DNA from 2 places in the Pseudomonas rossensis genome. Region 2 is predicted to be linked to the other one. Evidence: riboswitches for the same ligand, from Rfam matches in the RefSeq annotation. Region 2 holds a riboswitch; the other holds the start of a gene.

Region 1 (19,402 bases), on a different contig from region 2:
TTTATTCTGACGTCTTTTATTTGGTGCTGATCGCGGACCTCTACGGTCAGTCGGTCCGTCCGCAGAACGGCGACGAGGCGGGTGCAGCCATGACGCCGCTCAAGCATGACCGGCCGTTGTTGCGCAAACGCATGCAAGCAGCATTCAATCAGCTGCAAATCCAGAACGAAGCGGCGGTCGATAGCTCGAAACTGGCGACCTTTGGTTTCTGCTTCGGTGGTTGCTGCGCGCTGGATCTGGCGCGCACCGGAGCGCCGGTGAAAGCGGCGGTGTCGTTCCACGGAACGCTGGATTCGCCGAATCCGGCTGATGCCAGGAATATCAAGGGTTCGGTGTTGGTGCTGCACGGTGCATCCGACCCATTGGTGCCGAAAGAGCAACTGCCGGCGTTTGAAGATGAGATGAACGCGGCAGGCGTGGATTGGCAACGGCTGAGCTACGGCGGCGCGGTGCATTCCTTCACCGATCCGCACGCCAAAGTGCCGGGCATGATGATGTATGACGCGAAGACGGCAAGTCGTGCGTTTACGTCGATGCACAACTTGCTGGATGAAGTGTTTAAAGGCTGATTGCCTCAAGATCAAAAGATCGCAGGCTGCGCCAGCTCCTACAGGGGAATGCATTTACATGTAGGAGCTGCCGAAGGCTGCGATCTTTTGATTTTTGCCCTAAGGCAATTCGATCCGCTCTCTTTCCCCTGGCACCGTCGGCCAATCCCCGGCCGCCCAGCGTCGCCGCGCCTCATCGATCAACGCCGGATCGCTCGCCACGAAGTTCCAGTTGATCCGCCGCGGCCCATCCAGCGGCGCTCCGCCAAACAGCACGGCATGACAATCGCTCTCAGCGAACAGCGTCATCTCTTCCCCGGCCGGCAACACCACCAGCGAATGCGGATCTATCAGCTCGCCATCCAGTTGCACCTCGCCGTCCAGCACATACAACGCCCGCTCTTCATGCTCGGTTGGAATCAGCAATGTGGTCGCCGTTTGCAGGTTCAATTCGGCATACAAGGTAGGAGAAAGCACCGGGACCGGTGACTCCAGGCAAAAGCCTGACCCGGCAATCATCCGGATCTTCACCCCCAGGTTATCGCTGACCGGCAGCGTGGCCGCCGGATGGTGACTGTAGTGTCCGGGACCGTGCTCTTGCTCTTTCGGTGAGGCCAGCCAAATCTGCAAACCGTGCAGGGTGAAACCGCTGTCCTTCAAGGCGTCAGGCGTGCGTTCGACGTGGGCAATCGCGCTGCCCGCCGTCATCCAGCTGACATCACCGGCCTCCACCACCTGATCGGAGCCGAGGCTGTCCTTGTGCTGGATTTTTCCTTCGAACAAGTACGTGAGAGTCGACAGACCAATGTGCGGATGCTGACGGATGTTCATGCCTTTTCCCGCCTCATAACGGGTTTCGAGCATGTGGTCGAAAAACACGAAAGGCCCGACGCTGCGGCATTTGGCTGACGGCAGCGGGCGAAGAATTGGCTGGCCTTCGACATCTTCGGCGCGGGGACGAATCACGAGCGGAGTGTTCATGCTGCATTCCAGGCTGAGCGGGTAATGCGTGGAGCATAACCCGCTTGCGCAGCCCTTGCCGCTATTGGCTGAAGGCACCTTCAGACAGGTGTGTTTCGATGCTGACGTCGGTGGTGGTCATCAACTTGTGGACCGGGCAACGGTCGGCCACGCGGTGCAGCTCATCGCGCTGAGCGTCGGTGAGCACACCCTTGAGGGTCAATTTGACGTGCAGGGCATATTTACCTTTCTGCTCTTCGCTGTTGCCACGTTTGACTTCGACAGTGACACCGGTCAGCGGGATGTCTTTCTTCTTCGCGTACATCTTCAGGGTCAGGGCCTTGCAGGCACCCAGGGCCGCGTCGAAGTAATCGTGCGGCTCGGGCGCCGAGCCTTCGCCGCCGGCGAGTGTCGGTACGTCGGCAAAGAGTTCGTGATCATCGATCTGTACGCTGTGACGAAAACCTTCGGCGGAAACGGTATTGACGGTGACAGTCATGGGAAACCTCGCAGGCAACAGGAAAAAGTCATTCGGTCAAAAAAGACCTTGAAGGTATAGAGCATTCCTCCCATGACGCGTTCCACTTTCTCACTCGCCCATTGCCGTGCGCTGAATCGTTACCGCCCGACGATCGAAGTAGCAAGGCGTTTTGATATCACTTTTTCGTCTTACGCAAAATCTCTCAGGGCCGATACCTTCTAAGGCAACCCGCTGCAGGATTGAGGCGGCACTTTTGGAAGGAACCAGATTAATGAGTATCAGAAGTCTCAATATTGCGCCGCGCGCGGGCCTGGGTTTTGGCCTGCTGGCGTTGATGGTGTTTGGATTGGGGGCGTTCGCCCTGCTGCAAATGTCGAACATGCGCGCGCAGTCCGATCAGGTCGATGACAACTGGTTGCCCAGCGTGATGGCGGTCGGGGAGATGAATCAGGACATGCTGCGGCTGCGGGCATTGACCATGCGCCTGCTGATCAATCGGGACCCGCAGGCGCTGGCGCAAAACGTCAGCAAACTCAACGAGCTCAAAGGCATCCTGGGTGAGCCTCAGCAGCGTTATGACGCGCTGATCGTGTTGCCCGAAGAGCGTGTGCTGTTCGACCGCTTCAAAGCCTCGGAGCAACACTACCTGCAGTTCCAGACTCAGGTGATGACGCTGTCTGCTCAGGGACGGGTGGAAGAGGCGTCCGCCATCCTCAATGGCGAGATGAGTCCGTTGGCCGATGAAATCGCCGTCACCCTCAAGTCATTGCTCGAACTGAACAAGCACAACGTTAACCTGGCGACGGAGGCGGGGCGCCAAGTGTTCAACCATTCGCGGGTCGGGGTCGGGGTGATGATCGGCCTGACGGCGCTGATGACCATCGGCCTGGCGCTGCTGCTGACCCGCAGCATCGTCGTGCCGCTTTCCCAATCGTTGAAGGTGGCTGAAGGGGTGGCTGGCGGCGATCTCACCGGTGATATCAGCATCAGCGGCAAGGACGAGCCGGCGCGGCTGTTGCACGCACTCAAGAGCATGCAGGGGAGTTTGCGCGAAACCCTGCGGCGTATTTCCGACTCGTCCAGCCAATTGGCCTCGGCCTCGGAAGAGCTCAGTTGTGTGACCGAAGAGGCCACCCGGGGCCTGCATCAGCAGAGCCTGGAAATCGACCAGGCCGCCACGGCGGTGAATCAGATGACCGCTGCGGTGGAGGAGGTTGCGAGCAATGCGGTGGCCACGTCCGAAGCGTCTCGGGAGTCCGACCGGATCGCCCAGCACGGTCGCGAGCAGGTGCATCAGACCGTGTTGTCCATCGAATCCCTGGCCGACGATGTCACGGCCAATGCGACCCAGGTCGAGGACCTGGCGCAGAAGGTTTATGGCATCAGCAAAGTCCTGGATGTGATTCGCTCGATTGCCGAGCAGACGAACTTGCTGGCCCTGAACGCGGCCATCGAAGCGGCGCGGGCCGGGAGTGCCGGGCGCGGCTTTGCGGTGGTGGCCGATGAAGTGCGGGCGCTGGCGCACCGGACTCAGCAATCGACCCAGGAAATCGAGCAGATGATTACTGGCATCCAGCAAGGCACTGATGCTGCGGTCAGTTCGATGCAGCAGAGCAACACGCGGGCGCGTTCGACCCTGGAAGTGGCGAAAGCGGCGGGCACGGCGCTGGAAGAAATCGCCACGGCGTTTACCCTGATCAATGAGCGCAACCTGGTGATCGCCAGCGCCTCAGAGGAACAAGCGGCTGTCGCGCGAGAGGTGGATCGCAACCTGATGAACATTCGCGATCTTGCGTTGCAGACGTCGGCCGGGGCCAATCAAACCAGTGCGGCGAGCCAGGAGCTGTCTCGGTTGGCGGTCGATCTGAATACGATGGTGGCGCGGTTCTCGGTCTGAACGCCGAGCGGCTTTGTCGTTCCGGCGACGCTACCGGCTGGCTGTGCAAGGTTGCGGGTGGCGCCATCCCGGCCTATGGTCCAAGCGATACTTTGCCGTGACTGGCGCGCGATGACTCGCCGTCGGTTGCTGTCCATCCAGTGCTGATTTGCGTAGCGAGGTGACGACATGCCCACCGACTCCCGACCCGCCGTACTCGAACTGATCGGCAATACGCCGCTGGTGCGCGTCAGCCGTTTCGATACCGGCCCGTGCACGCTGTTCCTCAAGCTTGAATCACAGAACCCCGGCGGTTCGATCAAGGATCGCATCGGCCTGGCGATGATCGACGCCGCCGAGCGTGATGGCAGCCTGCGACCCGGCGGCACCATCGTCGAGGCCACCGCCGGCAACACCGGCCTTGGTCTGGCCCTGGTCGGCCGTGCCAAGGGCTACCGAGTGGTGTTGGTGGTGCCGGACAAGATGTCCACCGAGAAGGTTTTGCACCTCAAGGCGATGGGGGCCGAGGTGCACATCACCCGCTCCGACGTCGGCAAGGGCCACCCCGATTACTACCAGGACGTTGCGGCGCGGTTGGCGCAGGAAATTCCCGACGCCTTCTTCGCCGATCAATTCAACAACCCGGCCAACCCGCTGGCCCACGAATGCAGCACCGCGCCGGAGATCTGGGCGCAGACTCAGCATGATCTGGACGCGATCGTCGTCGGCGTCGGCTCGGCCGGCACGCTGACAGGGCTTACCCGCTTCTTTCGCCGCGTGCAACCGGACCTGGTCATGGTGCTGGCCGATCCGGTAGGCTCGGTGATGGCCGAATACAGCCGCAGCGGCACCATGAGCACGCCCGGCTCCTGGGCGGTGGAGGGCATCGGCGAGGACTTCATTCCGTCGATTGCCGACCTGTCCAGCGTGCGCCACGCCTACTCGATCAGCGACGAAGAAAGCTTCGATCATGCCCGCCAACTGCTGCGCGCCGAAGGCATACTCGGCGGTTCTTCGACCGGCACGCTGCTGGCGGCGGCCCTGCGTTACTGCCGCGAGCAGACCGAGCCGAAGCGGGTCGTCAGCTTCGTCTGCGACACCGGCACGCGCTATCTGTCAAAGGTCTACAACGACCAGTGGATGAACGATCAGGGCCTGCTGCAGTACAAACATTACGGCGATCTGCGCGACCTGATCTCACGGCGCTTCGAGGATGGCCGGGTGATCAGCGTGGGCCCGGACGATACGCTGCTCACCGCGTTCCAGCGCATGCGCCTGGCTGATGTGTCGCAACTGCCGGTGCTGGAGGGCGGGCAGCGGCTGGTCGGCGTGATCGACGAGTCCGACATTCTGCTTGGCATGCAAGAAGATGCTTCGCACTTTCGCGCGAGCGTGGCCAGCGCGATGACCGATAAGCTGCAAACCCTGCCTCCAAGCGCCAGTCTGGCTGAACTACGCGCGGAGCTCGACCGTGGGCTGGTGGCGATCATCGCCGACGCTTCGGGCTTCTACGGCTTGATTACTCGAGTCGACATGCTCATTCACCTACGGAGATCCCTTACATGAGTCAACACGATGAAAACGCTGTGCCACGTGCCTTCGCCACCCGTGTGATCCATGCCGGGCAAACGCCCGACCCTTCCACCGGGGCGCTGATGCCGCCGATTTACGCCAACTCCACCTATTTGCAGCAGAGCCCCGGTGTGCACAAGGGCTTCGACTACGGGCGCTCGCACAACCCGACGCGCTTTGCGCTGGAGCGTTGCGTTGCAGACCTCGAAGGCGGCACCCAGGCCTTCGCGTTCGCGTTCGCGTCCGGGCTGGCGACGATTTCCACCGTGCTCGAATTGCTCGATGCTGATTCGCACATCGTCTCCGGCAACGACCTGTACGGCGGTACTTTCCGCCTGTTCGACAAGGTGCGCCGACGCAGCGCCGGGCATCGCTTCAGCTTCGTCGACCTGACTGATGTGTCGGCATTCGAAGCAGCGCTGCAGGACGACACGCGGATGGTCATGGTCGAGACGCCGAGCAATCCTTTGCTGCGCCTTACCGACCTCGTTGCCATCGCGCGCATCTGTCGCCAGCGAGGCATCATCTGTGTCGCCGACAACACCTTTGCCAGCCCCTGGATACAGCGCCCGCTGGAGCTGGGCTTCGACATCGTGCTGCACTCGACTACCAAGTACCTGAACGGCCACTCCGACGTGATCGGCGGCATCGCGGTGGTCGGACAAAACGCAGACCTGGCGGAGCGTCTGGGTTTTCTGCAGAACGCTGTGGGCGCGATCGCCGGGCCGTTCGACGCTTTCCTCACCCTGCGTGGCGTGAAGACCCTGGCGCTGCGCATGGAACGCCACTGCAACAACGCGCTGGACCTGGCGCAATGGCTGGAGCGTCAACCGCAGGTGGCGCGTGTCTATTATCCGGGCCTGCCGTCGCACCCGCAGCACGAACTGGCGCAGCGGCAGATGCGCGGTTTCGGCGGGATGATATCCCTCGACTTGAACAGCGACCTGGCCGGTGCCACGCGCTTCCTCGAGAGTGTGCGGATCTTTGCCTTGGCCGAGAGCCTGGGCGGGGTGGAAAGCCTGATCGAGCACCCGGCGATCATGACCCACGCCAGCATCCCCGCGGATACTCGTGCGCAACTCGGCATCGGCGATGCGTTGGTGCGGTTGTCCGTGGGGGTCGAGGATGTCGAAGACCTGCGCGCTGACCTGGCACAGGCGCTGGCGCGGATCTGAATTTCAGCAGGCAAAAAAAATCCGGAACCCTTATCGGATTCCGGATTTTTGTGTCGAGCCGGATCAGCTGCCTTTGACAGCCTTGCCGTTGACCGTACCGTCGAGGAGCATGATGTTGTACTCCTTGCCGTCGGTTTCAACCTGTTGCAGACGAACCAGCAGGTAATCCCAGTCCTTGGCGAACCACAGGACGGTGATGCGCTTGCTTTGTGTCGGGTCGCGCACGCGCTCGACCTTGATTGCTTCGATCTGGCCAGCTTTGGTGTCGACCTTTTCCGAACCCAGCACGCGGAAATCATAGGTATCGACTTCACCATCGTCGACGACTTGATAGCTCATGCTTTTCTTGCCAGCGGCCACGTCGTGCTGCAGGGCCAGCTGATAAGTGGATTTGTCGACCATGCCGCGGTTGAGCGGGATCTTGACCGGGTCACCGCGATCGGTGCCGGTGACCATTTTGTTGGTCCAGTCGAAATCCAGGTCAGCCTTCTTGGCTTTACCCAGGCCGCCACGTTCGAAGTGGTAGGACTGCGGCAGCAGCGTGTCCTTGTCCAGGGTCAGGGTGCTTTCTTCAGTCAGGCTGGCGATCATCATCGAGGCCTTGAAGCTGAGCTTCCAGGCGCCGTTGGCTTGCTTGGTCAGGCTGCGTTCAGCGGTGCCGCTCATGGGCAACTGCTTCCAGTCAGCGGTGTAGCTGGCGGAGAAAGGTTGAAGTTCTGCAGCCTGCGCAAATGGCAGTGCGAGCAGAGCGCAAGCGAAGAGCAGGGCGCGACGCATAAAATCTCCTAGGTTCGAATCAAGTGGCCGCTGGCCGCGAGTAACTTTCCATCCAGTAAAGCACCTTGCTCGCCGAGTGATAAACGACCTTCGGCAAACCAGCGTACAGCCAACGGGTAAATCAGGTGTTCCTGGGTATGAACTCGCTGCGCCAGACTCTGCGGCGAATCGTGCAACTCTACCGGTATTACTGCCTGTACGACCAGTGGCCCGCCATCGAGTTCCTCGGTGACGAAGTGCACGGAACAGCCGTGCTCGGTGTCGCCGGCTTCCAGTGCGCGCTGATGAGTGTGTAACCCTTTGTATTTGGGTAGCAGCGAGGGGTGGATGTTGAGCAGGCGACCCGCGTAGTGGCGCACGAAGTCAGCGCTGAGAATGCGCATGAAACCGGCCAGTACCACGAGTTTGGGGTTGAACGCGTCGATCTGTTCGATCAGCGCGGCATCGAAGGCCTCGCGGCCTTCGAACGCCTTGTGATCCAGGGTGCGGGTGTCGATACCCGCGTCCCTGGCGCGTTGCAGGCCGTAGGCGTCGGCGCGGTTGGAAATCACCGCAGCGATGCGGGCCGGGCTGTCGCCGGTCCGCGTGCTGTCGATCAAGGCCTGCAAGTTACTGCCGGTGCCGGACAACAGCACCACCACATCACAGGTCTGGGACATCCGCTCTTGCATCAGTGTGCCTTGAGGTTCTTCAGTTCAACCTGAGCCGCGCCTTCGGCAGCGGTGGAGATCTGACCGATGACCCAAGGCTGCTCGCCGGCTTCGCGCAGGACGTTCAGGGCGGTTTCGACGTGCTCTTGAGCAACGCAGATGACCATGCCCACGCCGCAGTTCAGCACGCGGTGCATTTCGTTTTCGTCAACGTTGCCTTTCTCTTGCAGCCAGTCGAACACGGCAGGACGGGTCCAGCTCGCGACGTCAACCACGGCTTGTGCGCCTTTTGGCAGAACGCGCGGGATGTTGTCCAGCAGGCCACCACCGGTGATGTGGGCCATGGCTTTGACCGCGCCGGTTTCCTTGATCAGCTTGAGCAGCGGCTTCACGTAGATACGGGTCGGGGCCATCAGCAGGTCGGTCAGCGGTTTGCCGTCGAGCTGGATGTTTTCGATGTCGGCACCGGACACTTCGATGATCTTGCGGATCAGCGAGTAGCCGTTGGAGTGCGGGCCGGAAGACGGCAGGGCGAGCAGGGCATCGCCGGCAGCGACTTTGGAACCGTCGATGATTTCGGATTTTTCCACGACGCCGACGCAGAAGCCGGCCAGGTCGTAGTCTTCGCCTTCGTACATGCCAGGCATTTCAGCGGTTTCGCCGCCAACCAGGGAGCAGCCGGACAATTCACAGCCAGCGCCAATGCCGGTCACGACCTGGGTCGCGGTTTCGACGTTGAGTTTGCCGGTGGCATAGTAGTCGAGGAAGAACAGCGGCTCGGCACCGCAGACCACCAGGTCGTTCACGCACATGGCAACCAGGTCGATGCCGATGCTGTCGTGCTTGTTCAGGTTCAGCGCCAGACGCAGCTTGGTGCCGACGCCGTCGGTGCCGGAAACCAGCACGGGCTGCTTGTAGCCGGCAGGGATTTCGCAGAGGGCGCCGAAACCGCCCAGGCCGCCCATGACTTCCGGGCGCGCAGTGCGCTTGGCGACGCTCTTGATGCGTTCGACCAATGCTTCACCGGCGTCGATGTCTACACCGGCGTCCTTGTAGCTCAGGGAGGGTTGCTTGCTCATGATCCAGGCCTTTAGGGGGGATTCAGGGGTAACGACCGAGTCCAGTGGGACCACCGAAACTGACGAAGGCGATTGCCATCCGCGAATTTCAGGGTGCCCGGCTGTTGCCGGTCTGCGAAGGCGCGCGATTTTATCAGGCTTGAGGGGCAGCGGCCATCCTCAGGCCGACGGCAGGGGCATATCAGCTTAAAAAAACCTTCATTGCCCGTGTTGGCTGCATCCTTCATGGCTGTATAAGGTATCGCTATTAACCGTCTATCGTTAGCACAGTGCAAAAACTTACCAGGGTCAGGTGAATGTTTTGCTTGGGGGCGTGGTCACAGCCTTGCTCAATCCGGTTCACGCGGCCTGTTCCAGCCGCTCTTGTCGTCAGGAATCCTCCATGCGTTTTTTTTCTAGATTTTTGTTTGCGGGCTGTATGTCATTGGTCAGCCTGGCGAGTCATGCCGAAACCGTCAAAAATCTGTATCAGGTGCGTCAGCCTGTCAGTGGTCAAACCCCGGAAGTGCGTGATCAAGCGACCCAGCAAGCGCTGGATACGTTGGTGTTGCGTCTGACCGGCGATCCCAAGGCTGCGCAAAACCCGGGGTTGGCGGCACTGCGCAAGGACCCGCAGCAAATCATCAGTCAGTACGGCTTTGACGCTGGTCCGCCGGAAGTGCTGAAGGTCGATTTCGACCCGGCCACCACCGAGCAAGCGTTGCGCCGTGCCGGGCTGTCGTTGTGGGGGGCGAACCGGCCTTCGATCCTCGGCTGGTGGTTGAACGATTCCACCGAGGGTTCGAGCCTCGTCGGTGATGGCCAGGCCAGTGCTGCACCGCTGCGCCGAGCAGCGCAACACCGTGGTTTGCCGCTGCGCCTGCCGCTGGCAGATCTGAGTGAGCAGATCGTCGCCACGGCACCGAATCTGGAAGGTACGGACGCGACGCCACTGCGCGGGGCATCGGAGCGTTACAACGCTGACGCCTTGCTCGCGGTGCATGCTCGTGAAGAGGGCGGCCAGTGGCAGGCCAAGTGGCAGTTGTGGCTGGGCGACAAGAAGGAGGCGGGCAGTGTTCAGGGTGCGGATCAGGCTGCTGTAGCCGATGCAGTGATGCTGGCGGTCAGTCAACGGTTGGCGCCTCGGTTTGTGGTCAAGCCAGGTGCTTCGGGCGAACAATTGCTCGAAGTGCAGAGCATGAACCTGGAGCGCTATGCCGCACTTGGGCGCTTGCTGGAGCCGTTTGGTGCGCGCCTGCAAAGTGTCGACGGCGACCGGATTCTCTACCGGGTCAATGGCAGCGCCGAACAGTTGAAGGCGCAATTGTCGCTGGCCAAATTGCAGGAAGTTCCAGCGGGTGAAGCGCCTGCACCCGTCGCACCGGTTCAGCCGGCCGAGGGTTCGGCACCAGTAGTAGCGCCCGCTCCGGCACCTGTGCCGCAGCTGCGATTCCGTTGGTAACGGTTTTCTTTCTTTATATAGATGCATAGGGAGTTGTAAATGGCCGATACGCGGCGTTGGTTCTGGTTGGGTGGGGTGATCCTGCTCTGCGTGTTTGTCTGGTTGTTGCATCCGATTCTGACCCCGTTCCTGATCGCGTTGCTGCTGGCCTATCTGTTCGACCCGCTGGTGGATCGGCTGGAGAAGGCTGGCCTGTCTCGGACCTGGGGCGTGGTGGCGGTGTTTGCGCTTTTCACCCTGATCTTCACGACCTTGCTGCTGGTGTTGATACCGATGCTCGCCAAGCAGTTGTTTCGTTTGTACGAACTGACGCCGCAGATGCTCGACTGGTTGCAGCACACCGCGCTGCCGTGGGCGCAATCGAAATTTGGTCTGTCGGATAATTTCTGGAAGTTCGACAAGCTCAAGGCTGCGATCAGTGAGCATATGGGTCAAACCACTGACATTGTCGGTGTGGTGCTGAGTCAGGCAACGGCCTCCGGCCTCGCATTGATTGGCTTGCTGGCGAATCTGGTGCTGATCCCGGTGGTGGTCTTCTATTTGCTGCGGGACTGGGACCTGATGATGGCCAAGATCCGCAGCCTCCTGCCCCGTGATCGCGAAGAGCGTGTTATGACCCTGGCAGGTGAATGCCATGAAGTGCTGGGTGCATTCGTGCGCGGCCAGTTGCTGGTCATGGTGGCATTGGGCGTGATCTACGCGGCCGGCCTGATGTTGGTCGGGCTGGAGTTAGGGCTGTTGATCGGGTTGATTGCCGGTCTGGCGGCGATCGTGCCGTACATGGGGTTCGTTATCGGGATCGGTGCGGCCTTGATTGCCGGGCTGTTCCAGTTCGGCGGCGATCTGTATCCCATGTTCGGTATCGTCGCGGTGTTCATGGTGGGGCAGGCGCTGGAAGGCATGGTGCTGACGCCATTGCTGGTGGGGGACAAGATCGGTCTACACCCGGTGGCGGTGATCTTCGCGATTCTGGCAGGGGGCGAGCTGTTCGGATTTACCGGTGTGCTGCTGGCACTGCCGGTGGCGGCGGTGATCATGGTGCTGGTGCGCCATATGCATGATTTGTATAAAGATTCGGGTATGTACAGCGGTGTTGATGAGCCCGAGATTTAAGAGGGCCTGATCAAGCATCGCGGGCAGCCTGGTTCCATGCCAGGCTGACCCGGATCCCTCGTGCGGCTGTCACATGCGCCGCCAAAGAAACTGTCATAAAACCAGGGTGTTAACGCAAACCTTTGATTTTGCTTGTGGTCTGTCGCATTGTGCGACTCGCCTCACGGGTATAAACTTCGCAAACTTTACACAGAGGCCACTAACGGTTCCTTTGGAACTGTTCAGTCAGCATGAAACCGATTCAGCTGCCCCTAGGTGTGCGTCTGCGTGATGACGCTACCTTTATCAATTACTATCCAGGCGCCAATGCCGCTGCACTCGGCTATGTCGAGCGGCTATGCGAAGCCGACGCCGGCTGGACCGAAAGCCTGATTTATCTCTGGGGCAAGGACGGGGTAGGGCGTACGCACTTGTTGCAGGCGGCCTGCCTGCGCTTCGAGCAACTGGGGGAGCCGGCGGTGTATTTGCCGTTGGCCGAACTGCTTGATCGCGGCATCGCCATCCTCGACAACCTCGAACAGTACGAACTGGTCTGCCTGGATGATTTGCAGGCGGTGGCTGGTCGGGCGGATTGGGAAGAGGCGCTGTTCCATCTATTCAACCGTCTGCGTGACAGCGGTCGACGCCTGCTGATCGCCGCGTCGACATCCCCGCGTGAACTGCCGGTGAAACTGGCGGACCTCAAATCCCGTCTGACGTTGGCGTTGATCTTTCAGATGCGTCCGCTCTCCGACGAAGACAAATTGCGTGCCTTGCAACTGCGCGCATCTCGTCGCGGTCTGCACCTGACCGATGAAGTCGGGCATTTTATTTTGACCCGCGGTACGCGCAGCATGAGTGCACTTTTCGAGCTGCTTGAGCGTCTCGATCAGGCCTCCCTCCAAGCTCAGCGCAAGCTGACAATTCCCTTTCTGAAAGAAACGCTTGGCTGGTAACAAAAGCCTGGTAAAGCCAAGGCCCTAGCGGGTTTCGGCATATTTCAGGCGTCAAGAAATCCGCTTTCCTACAGGGTTGCAGGCTGCGCGAGTGTCTAAAACAGGCTTAAGCGCTTAGATGTAAACGAGAAACCGAGAAGTCACATAAAGATCGATTGAATTTGCAAATGAGGTTGATAGCGGGCATAGTCTCGCCTTCTTTACAACTATCAGCCACGGTCGTGCCCATGCTAAATCGCTTTGCACCCCTCGTGCCCCTCGCACTCGTCACCCTGTTGTTCGGTTGCGCTGCTCACTCTCCAGTGTCCCAGCAAGAGCAACAACAGCAGGTTAAAAATTCTGCTACCGACCAATCTTCCGTTCTTTATCAGCAAGCGCTTGAACAGGAAGAAGCGGCCACCGAAAAAGAACTGGCAGACTTCGCCGGCGGCAAGTCGTACCAGCTTCCGGTTCTGGCTGACAGCATCCTCGAACGGGGCATGTCCCTGATTGGTACCCGTTACCGTTTCGGTGGCACCTCCGAAGCTGGCTTTGATTGCAGCGGCTTCATCGGTTACCTGTTTCGTGAAGAAGCCGGCCTGAGCCTGCCACGCTCCACTCGCGAAATGATCAACGTCGACGCTCCGCTGGTTTCTCGCAGCAAACTGGAGCCGGGCGACTTGCTGTTTTTCGCCACCAATGGCCGTCGCGGCCGCGTCAGTCACGCCGGGATCTACCTGGGTGACAACCAGTTCATCCATTCCAGCAGCCGCCGCAGCGGTGGTGTCCGGATCGATAGCCTGGGCGACAGCTACTGGAGCAAAACCTTCATCGAAGCCAAGCGCGCACTCGCGATGGCACCGACTGCGGCCCCGACGATCGTCACGGCGCGCAAGTAAGCGGACTTTTTGTAAGGTTAACTTAAAGTCTTACTTGAAGTTTGCCACGTAGCAGCTAGAATCCTGATCTATTATTGATGGCAAACCGCCTGCGTCCTGCGCAGGCGGTTTTCTTTTCTGCGCCCCCTGCAGAAAAAGCCGCAGCCAGATCAGGATGCTCTGCCTATGTCGACGTCGGCCCGCCTCGCAATCATGTTCTTCGCAGCGCTGCTCAGCGCCTGCGCCAGCCGTACACCGCCACCTGCACCGGTGGTTCGCGCGCCCATTGTTTTCGGTTCCTCCCAAGCATTCTCCCCAGAGGCAGAAGACGTATTGTTCCGCGCGCTCGGCCTGGTGGGCACGCCGTACCGTTGGGGTGGCAACACGCCGGATTCGGGTTTCGATTGCAGCGGGCTGATCGGTTATGTCTACCGTGACGTCGCCGGCATTTCTCTGCCGCGTACCACGCGCGAGATGATCAGCATGCAGGCGGCCAGTGTGGGCAAGGAAGGTCTGCAAACTGGCGACCTGATCTTCTTCGCCACCAATGGCGGTTCTCAGGTCAGTCACGCAGGGATCTACGTCGGTGAAGGTCGCTTCGTCCATGCACCGGCCACCGGCGGCACGGTGAAGCTCGACAGCTTGTCCAAAGCTTATTGGCAGAAAGCCTATCTGAGCGCCAAGCGCGTCTTGCAACCTGAGCACTTGGCACGCAACCCCTAAATGGCAGAGGTTGTCATGACCGCTCGCACACTCAATCTCGACGATTCCCTGTATCAATACCTGCTCGACGTTTCTCTGCGCGAAACGCCGCTGTTCAAGCGTTTGCGCGACGAAACCCAAGCGCTGCCCATGGCTCGCTGGCAGGTGGCGCCCGAGCAAGGTCAGTTCCTCGCGCTATTGGTGAAACTCACCGGCGCCAAGCGTCTGCTGGAAATCGGCACCTTTACCGGTTACAGCGCCTTGTGCATGGCGGCTGCATTGCCGGATGACGGCTCGCTGATCTGCTGTGACATACCCGGCGACTACAACGCCACCGCGCGTCGTTACTGGCAGGAGGCGGGGCTTGCTGAGCGGATCGATCTGCGTCTGGCACCCGCGCTGGAAACCCTGGCTCAGCTGGATCAACAAGAGCCATTCGACCTGATCTTCATCGATGCCGACAAAGCCAACTACCCACGCTATCTGGAGCACGCATTGCGTCTGCTGCGCGTCGGCGGTCTGGCGGTGTTCGATAACACGCTGTGGAGCGGCCGGGTGCTTGAGGACAATCCCGAGAGCGAAGACACCCGAGCCATCCAGGCGCTCAATCGCGCCTTGAAGGATGACTCGCGTGTGGACCTGTCGCTGTTGCCGTTGGGCGATGGATTAACCTTGTGCCGCAAAAGGTAGGCGACTATTGAAAAAGATCGCAGCCTTCGGCAGCTCCTACAGTGGATGGTGTACACCCTGAGCTGCCGAAGGCTGCGATCTTTTGACGTTTACTTGGCCGCCGACACGCGCCACACCTTGTTGCCCACGTCATCCGCCACCAACAAATCACCCTGCTGGTCAATCACCACGCCTACCGGACGGCCCATGGCTTTTTCCTCGTCATTGAGGAAACCGGTGAGTACATCAATCGGCTGCCCGGTCGGTTTCCCTGCGCTGAACGGTACGAAAATCACTTTGTAGCCACTGTGCGGTTTACGGTTCCATGAGCCGTGCTGGCCGACGAATGCCCCTTCCTTGAATTGCGCCGGCAGTCTGTTGCCTTCAGCAAACGTCAGGCCCAACGAGGCAGTATGCGGGCCGACCGCGTAGTCTGGAGCGATGGCCTTGGCCACCAGGTCGGGGTTTTGCGGCTCGACGCGGATGTCGACGTGCTGACCGTAATAACTGTAAGGCCAGCCGTAGAACCCGCCGTCCTTCACTGAAGTGATGTAGTCCGGCACCAGATCGCTACCGATTTCGTCGCGCTCGTTGACTGCCGTCCACAGTGCGCCGCTCTGAGGTTCCCAGGCCAGACCGTTTGGATTACGAATCCCCGAGGCGAAGATTCGATGGTTGCCGGTGGCGCGATCCACTTCCCAGATCGCCGCGCGACCTTCTTCCTTGTCCATGCCGTTTTCGGCCACGTTGCTGTTGGAACCCACCGTGACGTACAGCTTGCTGCCGTCCTTGCTGGCGATGACGTTTTTGGTCCAGTGGTGATTCAGCGTACCGCCCGGCAGGTCGATCACCTTCATAGGCTGCGACTTGATCGCCGTCTCGCCGTTTTCATAGTGGAAGCGCAGCAAGCGGTCTGTGTCGGCGACGTACAGGTCATTGCCGACCAGGGTCATACCGAAGGGCGAGTTGAGGTTTTCCAGGAACACCGTGCGGGTTTCGGCGATGCCGTCGTGGTCCTTGTCCCGCAGCAGCGTGATGCGGTTTGGGCTCGGTACGCCGGCGCCGGCACGGCCCATGACTTTGCCCATGACCCAGCCACGAATACCTTTGCCGTCATCGGGTTTGGGTGGTGCGTTGGTTTCGGCCACCAGCACGTCGCCGTTAGGCAACACGTAAAGCCAGCGCGGGTGATCGAGGCCTTCGGCAAATGCCGCCACCTGAGTCCCTGTCGCGGCGATAGGCTTCGCGCCGTCCGGCCAGCCAATCGCCGGGGCGATGTTCACTGTCGGGATCAGGGTTTTGTTCGGTTCTGGTAGCTTGGGTGACGGGCCGGTGCCGTCGGAGACTTGCAGTCTGGAGGTTTCACCGCAGGCGGCAAGCCCTCCGGCGAGCACGATGACGAGAACGAGCGGGGGCTTGCGCATGCTGATCTTCCCTATGAATGCATTGACCTAATCAATAGAGAAGCGCAGGTGCGCGATGGTTCAACCGCTCAGCCGCGGGCTTCCTTGAACAGCACGGCAATGCCGGGGTGATAGTTGCCGGCTTCGTTGCGCAACTTGCGATAGGCATAGGGGAAGTACCAGGCCACGGCGCAGGTGTGTTCCTTTTGCAGATCGTCGACCATGTCCTGGAGTTCTTCCGGGGTGGCGCTTTGTTGGGCTTTTTGCGGCGCAACGAACAGGCAACCGAGTTTCAGGTCGCTGGCGTAGCTGATGCGTTTGGCGTCGCTGGTGATGTCCTGCAAGGCTTGAGTCAGGTTCAGGCTGTTGACGCGTGGCCAGCGCTGGGTCGCTTGAAGGTAAGCGCGTTCTTCGCTGGTCGCGATAAACAGATCGGCGCGGCCATTGCGTTCGCCTTCTTCGGTCTGCTTACGGGTCGGTGTTTGTTGCAGCGTGACCATTTCCGCCATCCAGGCCGCGGCGGAAAGCAGGCTCAGGTTGGCTTTTTCGTCGAACCAGTAAGGCGTGTCGTTATCGCCGCGCACGGCGTTGTAGCGGTCGATACAGTCAAACCAGCGTTCCAGCACCGGGCGCAGGAATTCCAGCTTCGGATTGCTGATGATCATGCCTTGCATGTGGCTCACCCTTGTTATTGTGTTGTGAGATTGTGGCTCTTTGATATCACTGCTGAGAGTGTGGCACAAGATTGGCGTCAGATAATTGATCGACGGCAGTTATTCGCTCGCAGGCCGCCCGTCTTCAATTGACGCTCCATCCCCAACCCTCTAACCTTCGCGGCTTGTTTCAGGTGCTCTGTGACCTTGGTCGACAGAGTGAAACAGGGAAGCCGGTGAGTGACTCTCTTCAAGCGACGAAGAGCCATGATCCCGGCGCTGCCCCCGCAACGGTAAATGAGTGAAGGCTGCGCCTTGAGCCACTGTGTTGATATCAACATGGGAAGGCGCGCAGTCAGGCAAAAAATGCCGCTCATGAGCCCGGAGACCGGCCTGATCCATCCAGCGGCATCACGGTGGGCGATGCCAGGCTTTTTGCCGTCTATTCTTGTGCCTGCCCGCCGTTATCCAGCCTCAACGGAGAGCTCCCCCATGACTGATACCCCCGATCGTGACGAACGTCATCTGGCGCGCATGCTGCGCAAAAAAGCCGTGATCGATGAACGCATCGCCAACTCCCCGAATGAATGCGGCCTGCTGCTGGTGCTGACCGGCAACGGCAAAGGCAAAAGCAGCTCGGCCTTCGGCATGCTCGCCCGGTCCATGGGCCACGGCATGCAGTGTGGCGTGGTGCAGTTCATTAAAGGGCGCAGCAGCACCGGCGAAGAACTGTTCTTCCGGCGCTTTCCGGAACAGGTGCGTTTTCATGTGATGGGCGAGGGCTTCACCTGGGAAACCCAGGATCGTCAGCGCGACATCGCCGCCGCTGAAGCCGCGTGGGCGGTGTCCCGCGAATTGCTGCGTGATCCGTCGATCGGCCTGGTGGTGCTGGATGAATTGAACATTGCGCTCAAGCACGGTTATCTGGATCTCGATCAAGTGCTCAGCGACTTGCAGGCCCGTCCGCCGATGCAGCACGTGGTGGTCACCGGTCGCGGCGCCAAGCCGGAGATGATCGAACTGGCCGACACCGTCACCGAAATGGGTGTGATCAAGCACGCGTTCCAGGCCGGGATCAAAGCGCAAAAAGGCGTCGAATTGTGAGTCAGCCACGTCATTGCCCGGCGGTATTGATTGCCGCGCCGGCCTCCGGTCAGGGCAAGACCACCGTCACCGCTGCGCTGGCCCGTTTGCATCGCAATCAAGGGCGCAAGGTTCGCGTGTTCAAATGCGGCCCGGATTTTCTCGACCCGATGATTCTCGAGCGCGCCAGCGGTGCGCCGGTGTATCAACTGGACATGTGGATGGTCGGGGAGCAGGAAAGTCGTCGACTGTTGTGGGAAGCCGCCGGCGAAGCGGATCTGATCCTCATCGAAGGCGTCATGGGACTGTTCGACGGTACGCCGTCCAGCGCTGATCTGGCGCGACACTTCGGTGTGCCGGTGCTCGGTGTGATCGACGGCACTGCCATGGCCCAGACCTTTGGCGCACTGGCCCTGGGGCTGGCGCGTTATCAGCCGGACTTGCCGTTTGCTGGCGTGTTGGCCAATCGTGTGGGCACGTTGCGACACGCGCAATTGCTCGAAGGCAGCCTGACTGAAGGCTTGCGCTGGTACGGCGCCTTGTCCCGGGAAACCGGGATCGAATTGCCGAGTCGCCATTTGGGTCTGGTTCAGGCCAGTGAGTTGAACGATCTCGATCAGCGCCTCGATGCGGCGGCCGATGCACTGGCCAGCAGCTGCGAGGTCGCGCTGCCACCGGCGGTGGAATTCGGCGCGCCTGATGTGATCGCTGCAGAACCGTTGCTGGTCGGTGTGCGAATTGCCGTGGCCCGTGACGAAGCGTTTGCCTTCACCTACGGTGCAAGCCTGGATTTGCTGCGAGCCATGGGCGCCGAGTTGTCGTTTTTCTCGCCGATCCGTGACACGCAATTGCCGGAGGCAGACAGCCTCTATCTGCCGGGCGGTTATCCAGAATTGCACCATGTGTCGCTGTCACAGAACACCACGATGCTGGCCGCAATCCGCGCTCACCATGCGGCGGGCAAGCCTTTGTTGGCAGAGTGTGGTGGCATGCTGTATTTGCTCGATTCGTTGACCGATGTCGAGGGCACTCGCGCTGAACTGGTCGGCTTGCTGGCCGGTGATGCGGTGATGCAAAAGCGTCTGGCCGCGTTGGCGTTGCAGGCGGTCGAGTTGCCGGAAGGTTCATTGCGCGGGCACACCTATCACCACTCGCTGACCAGTACCGAGCTTGAGCCCATCGCTCGTGGCCTGAGCCCTAACGGTGGGCGTGGGGCGGAAGCGGTTTATCGTGAGGGGCGGATGACGGCTTCTTATGTGCATTTCTATTTTCCGTCCAATCCCACCGCTGTAGCCGCATTGTTTGCGCCTGACTTTGAAGCCGCCATCGCGAGCAAGTCGAATCGTCGCACCGTCGCTCCCACAGGGGACCGCGTTTCTTCAGGCAGCACACCTTCCAATGTGGGAGCGAGCCTGCTCGCGAAGAGGC
Region 2 (9,133 bases):
CGTCGTACTCGCCGAATTCGTTCGGCAGGCCGGCGTTCGGGTGCGCGGAAACGTGGGTGCTGGCCTTGTTCGACAGCTCTTCCAGGTACGGACGCAACTCGCTGGCGCCGAGGGCGCAGTTCAGGCCGACCGAAATCGGCTTGGCGTGGGCCACGGAGTTCCAGAAGGCTTCGGTGGTCTGGCCGGAGAGCGTACGGCCGGAGGCATCGGTGATGGTGCCGGAGATCATGATCGGCAGTTCGACGCCGAGTTCTTCGTAAACACCTTGCACCGCGAAGATCGCCGCTTTGGCGTTCAAGGTGTCGAAAATGGTTTCGATCAGGATCAGGTCGGCGCCGCCTTCGATCAGGCCTTTGGTGGCCTCGGTGTAGTTTTCCACCAGTTCATCGAAGGTCACGTTGCGGTAGCCGGGGTTGTTCACGTCAGGCGACAGCGAGCAGGTGCGACTTGTAGGACCGAGCACGCCAGCAACGAAGCGCGGCTTGTCCGGGGTTTCCAGGGTCTTGGCGTCAGCAACCTTGCGCGCCAGACGTGCGCCTTCTACGTTTAGCTCGTACGCCAGGTCCTGCATGCCGTAGTCGGCCTGGGACACATGGGTGGCGTTGAAGGTGTTGGTTTCCAGAATGTCGGCGCCAGCATCCAGGTAGGCTTTCTCGATGGCGCCAATCACGTCCGGGCGCGTCAGGATCAACAGGTCGTTGTTGCCCTTGACGTCACTTGGCCAGTCGGCGAAGCGTTTGCCGCGGTAATCCTGCTCTTCAAGCTTGTAGCTCTGGATCATCGTGCCCATGCCGCCATCGAGAATCAGGATGCGCTCTTTGAGGGCGTGCTTGAGAGCTTGAAGGCGAACACTGCGATCGGACATTTGGACTACTCGGAAAGACCATGACGAAGGGGCGGGATAATAGCAAACCTGCGTGGTTTTAGAGCATGCCGCGGTTTTGCATGAATATCGCTCATGTTGGTGCAGGGATCAGACCGGTAGAATCGCGGCGTTTTTTCATGATCGGGACCAGGGATATGTCTTTTCGCGTCATCAGCATTATTTTGCTGTTTTTAAGCTGGGGCGCCGCCGCGCAGGATCCGGCCATTTCCTCTGCCATTTCCTACAGCCGCGACATCCAACCGATCTTCACCGAAAAGTGCGTGGCCTGCCATGCCTGCTATGACGCCGCCTGTCAGCTGAATCTGGGCAGTGGCGAAGGGGCTGCCCGTGGCGCGACCAAGATCCCGGTCTACGACGGCGAACGCCGCCAGGCTGCCGCGCCGACCCGGCTGTTTTATGACGCCTTCGGTAAACGCGCCTGGCAGCAAAAGGACTTCTATTCGGTGCTCGACGCTCAGGGCAGTCAGGCCGCGTTGATGGCGCGGATGCTTGAGTTGGGCCACAAAACCCCCTTGCAACCCAATGCCAAGCTGCCGGAGGACATCGTCCTTGGCCTGAACCGGGAAAACATGTGCGCCCTGCCGGCCGAGTTCGACGGCTACGCCAAATCACATCCCAAAGAGGGCATGCCGCTGGCGGTCACCGGCCTGACCGATCAGCAGTACCAGACGCTGCAACGTTGGCTCGCGTCCGGCGCGCCGATTGACGAGCAAGGCCTTGTGCCGAGCGCCAAAGAAGCGTTGCAGGTGGTGCAGTGGGAAAACCTGCTCAACGCACCGGGCGCACGGCAAAGCCTGGTGGGGCGCTGGTTGTTCGAGCATTGGTTTCTCGCTCATCTCTATTTCAAGGACGGCGAGCCGGGGCATTTCTTTCAGTGGGTACGGTCGCGCACGCCGACCGGCCAGCCGATCGATCTGATCAACACACGCCGCCCGAATGACGATCCAGGCACTCAGGTGTATTACCGCTTGTGGCCGGTGCAAGGCGTGATTGTGCAGAAGACCCACATCACCTACCCGTTGAGCGCGGCGAAGATGGCACGGATCAAAAGCCTCTTCTATAACGGCAACTGGCAGGTCAACGCCTTGCCGGGCTACGGGCCGGAGCGTCGGGCCAATCCGTTCACCACGTTCGAGGCGATCCCGGCCCAGGCGCGTTATCAGTTCATGCTCGATAACGCCGAATACTTCGTGCGGACCTTCATTCGCGGCCCGGTCTGTCGGGGCCAGATTGCCACTGACGTGATCCGTGACAACTTCTGGGCGCTGTTCCAGGCACCGGAACACGACCTCTACATCATCGACCCGAACTACCGGGGCCAAGCCACGCCGTTACTGGCGATGCCGGGGCAGAACGATGACGTCGGCAGTGTCCTGAGCCTGTGGCATGACTACCGCAACAAGCGTAACGAGTACGAGGCGCTGCGCCGTGACAGTTACGCCGATGCGCCGGCGCCGAGCTGGTCGACCTTATGGGCTGGCAACGATAACGCCTTGCTGACGATCTTCCGGCATTTCGACAGTGCCTCGGTGAACAAAGGCCTGATCGGTGACGTGCCGCAAACGATGTGGCTGTTCGACTTCCCGCTGCTGGAGCGCACGTATTACCAGTTGGCGGTCAACTTCGACGTGTTCGGTAACGTCTCCCATCAGGCGCAAACGCGCCTGTACTTCGACCTGATCCGCAACGGTGCCGAGCAAAACTTCCTGCGCTTGATGCCGGCCGATTCGCGCGACGATTACCTCGACGACTGGTACCAGAGCGGCGGCAAATTCAAGATGTGGCTGGACTACGAGTCCATCGATAACGACAAAGAGACGGCGCTGGTACTGGACGAAAAGGACCCGAAACGCGATTTCGCCCTGCAGTTGCTGGCCCGTTACGGCGACCTCAACGCCAAGCCTGATCCGATCAACCGTTGTGACGGTGCTTATTGCTCGCGGCCGAACATAGATCTGGCCTCGCAGAGCGCCGAGCAGGCGTTGAGTCGCCTGACTTCGCGTCCGGCGGCCGGGCTGAAGGTGATCGATCAGTTGCCGGAAGCGACCCTGCTGCGCATCGAAACCGCGAGCGGCAAGCGCGAGGTCTACAGCCTGCTGCGCAACCGCGCGCACAGTAACGTTGCGTTCCTGCTCGGTGAATCCCTGCGGTATCAGCCAGGACTCGACACATTGACTATTTATCCGGGCGTGCTCAGCAGCTATCCGAACTTCATGTTCAACATTCCGGCCGAGCAAGTGCCTGAGTTCGTGGGCGAGATGGAAAACGCCAAGGACGCTAATCGCTTCGAAAAAATCGTCGAGCGCTGGGGTATTCGCCGCAGCCATCCGCAGTTCTGGTTCTACTTCCATGACCTGAGCCGGTACGTCCATGAGACCGATCCGGTGGAAGAGGGCGTGCTGGACATGAACCGGTACGAGAATCTTTGATCGACAGGCGCATCTTTCCCGACAAAAATACTAGGACTTTGTACGGCGCGATGATTGGCGTAAACTGCGCCCAAGCCTGCGAGGAGTTTCCATGACCGCTATTACCATTACCGACGCCGCCCACGATTATCTGGCTGATCTGCTCTCCAAGCAGAACACCCCAGGCATCGGCATCCGCGTCTTTATCACCCAGCCTGGCACCCAGTACGCCGAAACCTGCATTGCTTATTGCAAGCCGGGCGAAGAAAAACCTGAAGACACGGCGCTGGGGCTCAAAAGCTTCACTGCCTACATCGACTCGTTCAGCGAAGCTTTCCTGGACGATGCGGTAGTCGACTACGCCACCGACCGTATGGGCGGCCAGCTCACCATCAAGGCGCCAAACGCCAAAGTACCGATGGTCAGCGCCGACAGTCCGGTCAATGAGCGTATCAACTATTACCTGCAAACCGAGATCAACCCGGGGCTGGCCAGCCACGGCGGTCAGGTCAGCCTGATCGATGTGGTCGAAGACGGCATCGCCGTGCTGAAGTTCGGCGGCGGTTGCCAGGGCTGCGGCCAGGCAGACGTCACCCTTCGCGAAGGCATCGAGCGCACCTTGCTCGAGCGCATTCCCGAGCTCAAGGGCGTTCGTGACGTCACCGACCACACGCAGAAAGAAAACGCCTACTACTAAGTAAGGTGTTCGCTGCAGAAACGAAAAAACGGCACCCGTGAGTGCCGTTTTTTATGGGTGAAGCTTTAAAAGATCGCAGCCTTCGGCAGCTCCTACATGGGAATGAGTTCTCCTGTAGGAGCTGCCGGAGGCTGCGATCTTTTGATCTTAGGGCCGATACAAATGCGCATGCCCGGCACGGTACAGCGATGATTCACTGAAGTGATCACTGCCCAACACCCGACCCACCAGAATCAACGCCGTGCGCCGAAACCCCTTGGCTTCAACCTTCGCGGCAATGTCTTCAAGCGTCCCCACCACCCAGTCCTGATCCGGCCAGGTCGCCCGGTGAATCACCGCGATCGGGCAGTCCGCGCCGTAATGCGGCAACAATTCGACCAGGATCTTCTCCAGATGATTGACCCCCAGATGAATGGCCATGGTCGCCCCATGCTGCGCCAGGCTGCCAAGCTCTTCGCCGGCGGGCATCGCGGTTTTGTCGGCATAGCGGGTCAGGATCACGCTTTGCGACACGTCCGGTAACGTCAGTTCCGCGCCCAACAGTGCCGCGCAGGCCGCCGTGGCCGTGACGCCGGGAATGATTTCAAACGGGATGTCGAGTTCGCGCAGGTAGCGGATCTGCTCGCCAATCGCGCCATAAAGACTCGGATCGCCGGAGTGCACCCTGGCCACGTCCTGGCCATTGGCATGGGCGGATTTGATCAGCTCGATGATCTGTTCCAGGTGCAGTTCGGCGCTATTGACCACCTGTTCGGCGCGATGGCCTTCCAGCACGGCGGCGGGCACCAGGGAGCCGGCATAGATGATCACCGGGCAGCTGCGAATCAGCCGTTGGCCTTTGACGGTGATCAGTTCCGGGTCGCCGGGACCTGCGCCAATGAAGTAGACGGTCATCGTCGGTTCCTGTGAGAAAAAGGGGCTGGGCAAGGCTTCAGATGAAGATTGCTCATGATCGATGGCGGGGATTATCGAGGATTTTATGCAGCGCAGGCCAATGCCAAGGTGGCCTGGGCATATTTTTGTCGTGAAATCAGCAATTTTGCCGGTGCCTGGGTCAGTTGTTCGGCAAGGGCCAGGGCGGCACTTTCCGCTACGCCGTAGCAGCCGGTGCGTTCGAACGCGATGTCCGAGCGGTGGCTGAGTTGTGGTTGATAGCCGGCCAGTTGTTCGCTGCTGAAGTACATCAACGGTAACTCAAGCTGTTCGGCCAATTCGATCAAGCCAGGTTCGTCGCGCTTCAGGTCGATGCTGGCCAGGGCCTTGATCTGGTGAAGTTCAATTTTATGAGCCTGTAACGCCTGATCGAGCAGCGCCCGCAGCGTGCTGACGGGGCAGCCGCGCTGGCAGCCCAGGCCGACCACTAAAGTCGGCGCTGTGCTGATCTCAGTCATGCGTGGTACTGACCATCGCTTTTGCGGCGGAACAACCAGGCACTGATCAGGCCCAGGGCCAGCCAGAATGCCACGTTGGTCAGCTGCGAAGCGATTTGGAACTGAGCTTCCAGGGCTTCTGGAGCGAGCATCGAATGCACTTCCGGTTGTGGCGCGCCGATCACGTGAGGAACGGCCAGGATCGCCACGCCGAGGATCTTCATCAGCCAGTGACGGCTGAACACGATCAGCGCGATACCGACAGCGGTGGAGGCAGCCGTGCCGATCCACCAGATCTGCCGCTGCGCCAAATCAGCTGCGGCAGTGCCCGGCAGTTCAGGCGGCAGACCGAGGGTCGGTGCCAGCACGAACGTCGCATAACCGGCCAGGCCCCAAAGCAGGCCTTGGGAGGTTTTGGTCGGTGCGCGCAAGGTGTAAAGACCGGCCAGCATCAGGGCGAAACCGACCGCTACCACCAGGTTGCCGCCGGTAGTGGACAGCACGCGCTGCCAGCCGTCTTCCGGTTCCCAGGCTTCAGCATCGTGGGTGTGAGCGGCGACAGCACCTGCGGCGTGTTCGTGAACTTCAACAGCGGCGGGCTCGGATTTTTCGAACGTCTCGGCCTGCAGAATCAGCGGAGCCACCCAGAAGCTTTGCAGCAGGGTCAGCAACAGGGCGGCCAGCAGCCCGGTGAACCCTGCGGTTTGCGCAATACGCTTGATCATGTCGGCAAGTCTCAATGGCACGGGAATGCAGAGCTGTGGCGGGTATCGTGAGCGGCGTTGTGCACGGCCTCGATGTGCGAGAAACCGGCGAAATACACAAGGCTAGCACCCAGGATCGACGCGCACACGGCGGCGGTCAGGCGTTGAGTCAGGGTATTGGTGGTGCTGGCGGTGCTCTTATCGGTGTTGCTGCCGGTGCTGCTGATGATCGACATGGCGCTTCCCTCTGGTCTGTCAGCGGGTGATATAGAGCGCATGGAAGACCCCTGCGAGTCGGGCACGCAGAGGTTCAAACAGCGCCCGCCCACCGCGGGTTTGTTATTCAGTGATCGTAATGGTCACTTTGTGTTGCGGGCCGGTCTCCGGGCTCACGAGGGGCACTGGCTTTCGCCTTGACCTGCAAGCATCACCTTCCCATGCCGAACTGCTGGCACAGTGGATCTGACGCTTCGCTCGCTTACCGTTGCGGGGGCAGCACCGGACTGACATGACTTTAGAGTAAAGCACATGATTCACCGGTTTCCCGTTTCACCCTGTGAAGGGCACCCGTAACAAGGCGTGTAGGAGAGCATGGGCGGGGGTTGGGCGTCAATTGGCAAGGGTTCTCAGTTGGAACCGAATGATGATTGGCTCTTTGTAGGACATTGACCCGCCCCCACACGATGCGTAGCCTTGCGCTTTCGAGGTTCTTCGGCGTCTGCCGAAGCTAAGAAGGGAACGCGGTCGATGCCGCGGCTGCCCCCGCAACTGTGAACGGTGATGTTCGCTGCCACGCCACTGCAAACCCTGTGCAACGGGTTCGCGGGAAGGCGCAGTGAATGCCAGGCCCACAAGCCCGGCACACCGTCAGCCAGGAGACCTGCCTCGACACAGATTCTCACTACAACCGGGCGGGGTGATCCGGTGGCGAACTCTTCCGCGCGCGCATCCGTCGCAGCGATTGTCGTCCCGTATGCCCGCCACCTTGCCAAAGGGCATCCGATGAAAACACTGGCCAAACTCCCCGTCACCATCGTTACCGGCTTTCTCGGCTCGGGCAAAACCACCTTGCTGCGGCACATGCTCGACAACGCTCAGGGCCGCCGCATTGCGGTGATCGTCAACGAGTTCGGCGAGCTGGGCATCGACGGCGAAATCCTCAAACAGTGCTCCATCGGTTGCACTGAAGAAGAAGCCAACGGCCGCGTCTACGAACTGGCCAACGGCTGCCTGTGCTGCACCGTTCAGGAAGAGTTCTTCCCGGTGATGCGCGAACTGGTCGCCCGTCGCGGCGACCTTGACCACATCCTCATCGAAACCTCGGGCCTGGCCCTGCCAAAACCGCTGGTACAAGCCTTCCAATGGCCGGAAATCCGCAGCGCCTGCACCGTTGACGCGGTGATCACCGTGGTCGACAGCCCAGCGGTCGCCGCCGGCACCTTCGCGGCTTTCCCGGACCAGGTCGATGCCCAGCGCAAACTTGACCCGAACCTGGATCACGAATCGCCGCTGCACGAGCTGTTCGCTGACCAACTCGCCAGCGCCGACCTGGTGATCCTCAACAAGGCCGACCTGATCAGCCCTGAAGACCTGGCCCGTGTACGCCTGGAAGTCGCTGAAGAATTGCCGCCAGCGGTGAAAGTCATCGAAGCCAGCAGCGGTCGTCTGCCACTGGACGTGCTGATCGGCCTCGGCGCCGGTTCTGAAGAACACATCGACAGCCGTCACAGCCATCACGATCACCACCATGAAGGTGAAGACGGCCATCACGATGAGCATGACCACGACGCATTCGATTCCATCTCCATCGAACTGCCGCAAGCCGACGAAAGCCTGCTGCTGGACGCGCTGACCCAGCTGGTGGTCCAGCACGGCATCCTGCGCGTCAAAGGTTTTGCGGCGATCCCGAACAAACCGATGCGCCTGTTGATTCAGGGCGTGGGCACACGTTTCGACAAGCATTTCGACCGTCAGTGGGGCGCCGACGAAGCGCGTACCACGCGCCTGGTGTTGATCGGTCAGGAGCTGGACGCCACTCTGCTTGAAGCGCAATTGCGCGCCGCGCTCAGCGTTTAAGCCATGCACCTGCTCAGGACTCAGCCCGGCGGTTTCGTGTCGGATGACAACATCGCCGACCTTGGACAAACCCCCGCCGAGCTGGTGATCCTGTGCAGCGGCGACTCCAGCCTGGCGCTGCTCGCCGAAGCCGCGCAGCAGTTGCCCGACGATTACCCTAGCGTGCGCCTGGCCAACCCGATGCAGGTGCAGAACCACGCGTCGGTCGACCTGTATGTCGACGAAGTGCTGCGCCATGCCAAGGTCATTCTGATTTCGCTGCACGGTGGCATCGCCTATTGGCGTTACGGCGTCGAGCGCTTGGTGGAGTTGTCCCAGCGCGGCGTGCAACTGATTCTGGTGCCAGGCGATGACCGCCCGGACCCGGAACTCAGCGACCTAAGCACGGTGGGCGCGGAAGACCGCGATCGGCTCTGGCAGTTTCTGCGTCAGGGTGGCATGGGCAATGCTCTGGATTTTTTTCGCTGCCTCGCCAATCGTTGGCTGGATCGCGACTACGCTTGGGCCGAGCCACAAACCCTGCCGCGCACAGCGATCTACCACCCGCAAAAAAGCCCGGCTGAACTGAAGGATTGGCAAGCCGACTGGCAGGCCGATCAACCGGTCGCGGCGGTGCTGTTCTACCGCTCGCATTTGCAGGCGGCGAACACCGGTTTCATCGATATTTTCTGTCAGCGCTTGCAAGCGGCGGGGTTGAACCCGTTGCCGATTGCCCTGGCCAGTTTGAAAGAGCCCGGCTGCCTGACGGTGATCGAGGACCTGTTGGACGAAGTCGAGGCGGGGGTGATTCTCAACACCACCGGTTTCGCGCAATCCAGCCCCGAAGCGCCGCACTTGCGACCGTTTCGCCGCAACATTCCGGTGATCCAGGCGATCTGCGCCCAGGACAACGAGCAGGGATGGCGCGCCAGCGAGCAAGGCCTCGGTCCGCGTGATCTGGCGATGCATATCGCGCTGCCGGAACTGGACGGGCGGATCATCAGCCGACCGAT

Evidence for each region. A riboswitch is a leader RNA that binds a small molecule or an ion and turns the genes downstream of it on or off. The one in region 2 is predicted to bind cobalamin.
Region 1: another riboswitch for cobalamin. It lies ahead of cobO (cob(I)yrinic acid a,c-diamide adenosyltransferase); the one in region 2 lies ahead of cobW (cobalamin biosynthesis protein CobW).

What each region holds. Positions count from the first base shown of each region.
Region 1 covers NZ_JBBWCB010000011.1:42,819-62,220, reverse strand. Annotated here, with positions in the region: partial or broken gene WLY71_RS05530 (dienelactone hydrolase family protein) at 18-569, shown strand; gene WLY71_RS05525 (pirin family protein) at 669-1,529, opposite strand; gene WLY71_RS05520 (OsmC family protein) at 1,591-2,007, opposite strand; gene WLY71_RS05515 (methyl-accepting chemotaxis protein) at 2,261-3,886, shown strand; gene WLY71_RS05510 (pyridoxal-phosphate dependent enzyme) at 4,055-5,431, shown strand; gene WLY71_RS05505 (trans-sulfuration enzyme family protein) at 5,428-6,612, shown strand; gene WLY71_RS05500 (DUF3108 domain-containing protein) at 6,676-7,389, opposite strand; gene purN (phosphoribosylglycinamide formyltransferase) at 7,398-8,048, opposite strand; gene purM (phosphoribosylformylglycinamidine cyclo-ligase) at 8,060-9,118, opposite strand; gene WLY71_RS05485 (DUF8605 domain-containing protein) at 9,501-10,559, shown strand; gene WLY71_RS05480 (AI-2E family transporter) at 10,599-11,672, shown strand; gene hda (DnaA regulatory inactivator Hda) at 11,903-12,607, shown strand; gene WLY71_RS05470 (C40 family peptidase) at 12,835-13,485, shown strand; gene WLY71_RS05465 (C40 family peptidase) at 13,651-14,187, shown strand; gene WLY71_RS05460 (O-methyltransferase) at 14,203-14,856, shown strand; gene WLY71_RS05455 (PQQ-dependent sugar dehydrogenase) at 14,946-16,259, opposite strand; gene WLY71_RS05450 (hypothetical protein) at 16,328-16,912, opposite strand; cobalamin riboswitch at 17,067-17,302, shown strand; gene cobO (cob(I)yrinic acid a,c-diamide adenosyltransferase) at 17,384-17,995, shown strand; gene WLY71_RS05440 (cobyrinic acid a,c-diamide synthase CobB) at 17,992-19,402, shown strand, end outside.
Region 2 covers NZ_JBBWCB010000164.1:259-9,391, reverse strand. Annotated here, with positions in the region: partial or broken gene WLY71_RS26915 (homocysteine S-methyltransferase family protein) at 1-865, opposite strand, end outside; gene WLY71_RS26910 (fatty acid cis/trans isomerase) at 1,021-3,315, shown strand; gene nfuA (Fe-S biogenesis protein NfuA) at 3,407-3,991, shown strand; gene cobM (precorrin-4 C(11)-methyltransferase) at 4,139-4,885, opposite strand; gene WLY71_RS26895 (cobalamin biosynthesis protein) at 4,969-5,382, opposite strand; gene WLY71_RS26890 (CbtA family protein) at 5,379-6,086, opposite strand; gene WLY71_RS26885 (CbtB domain-containing protein) at 6,098-6,301, opposite strand; cobalamin riboswitch at 6,423-6,651, opposite strand; cobalamin riboswitch at 6,753-6,967, shown strand; gene cobW (cobalamin biosynthesis protein CobW) at 7,068-8,141, shown strand; partial or broken gene WLY71_RS26875 (cobaltochelatase subunit CobN) at 8,145-9,133, shown strand, end outside.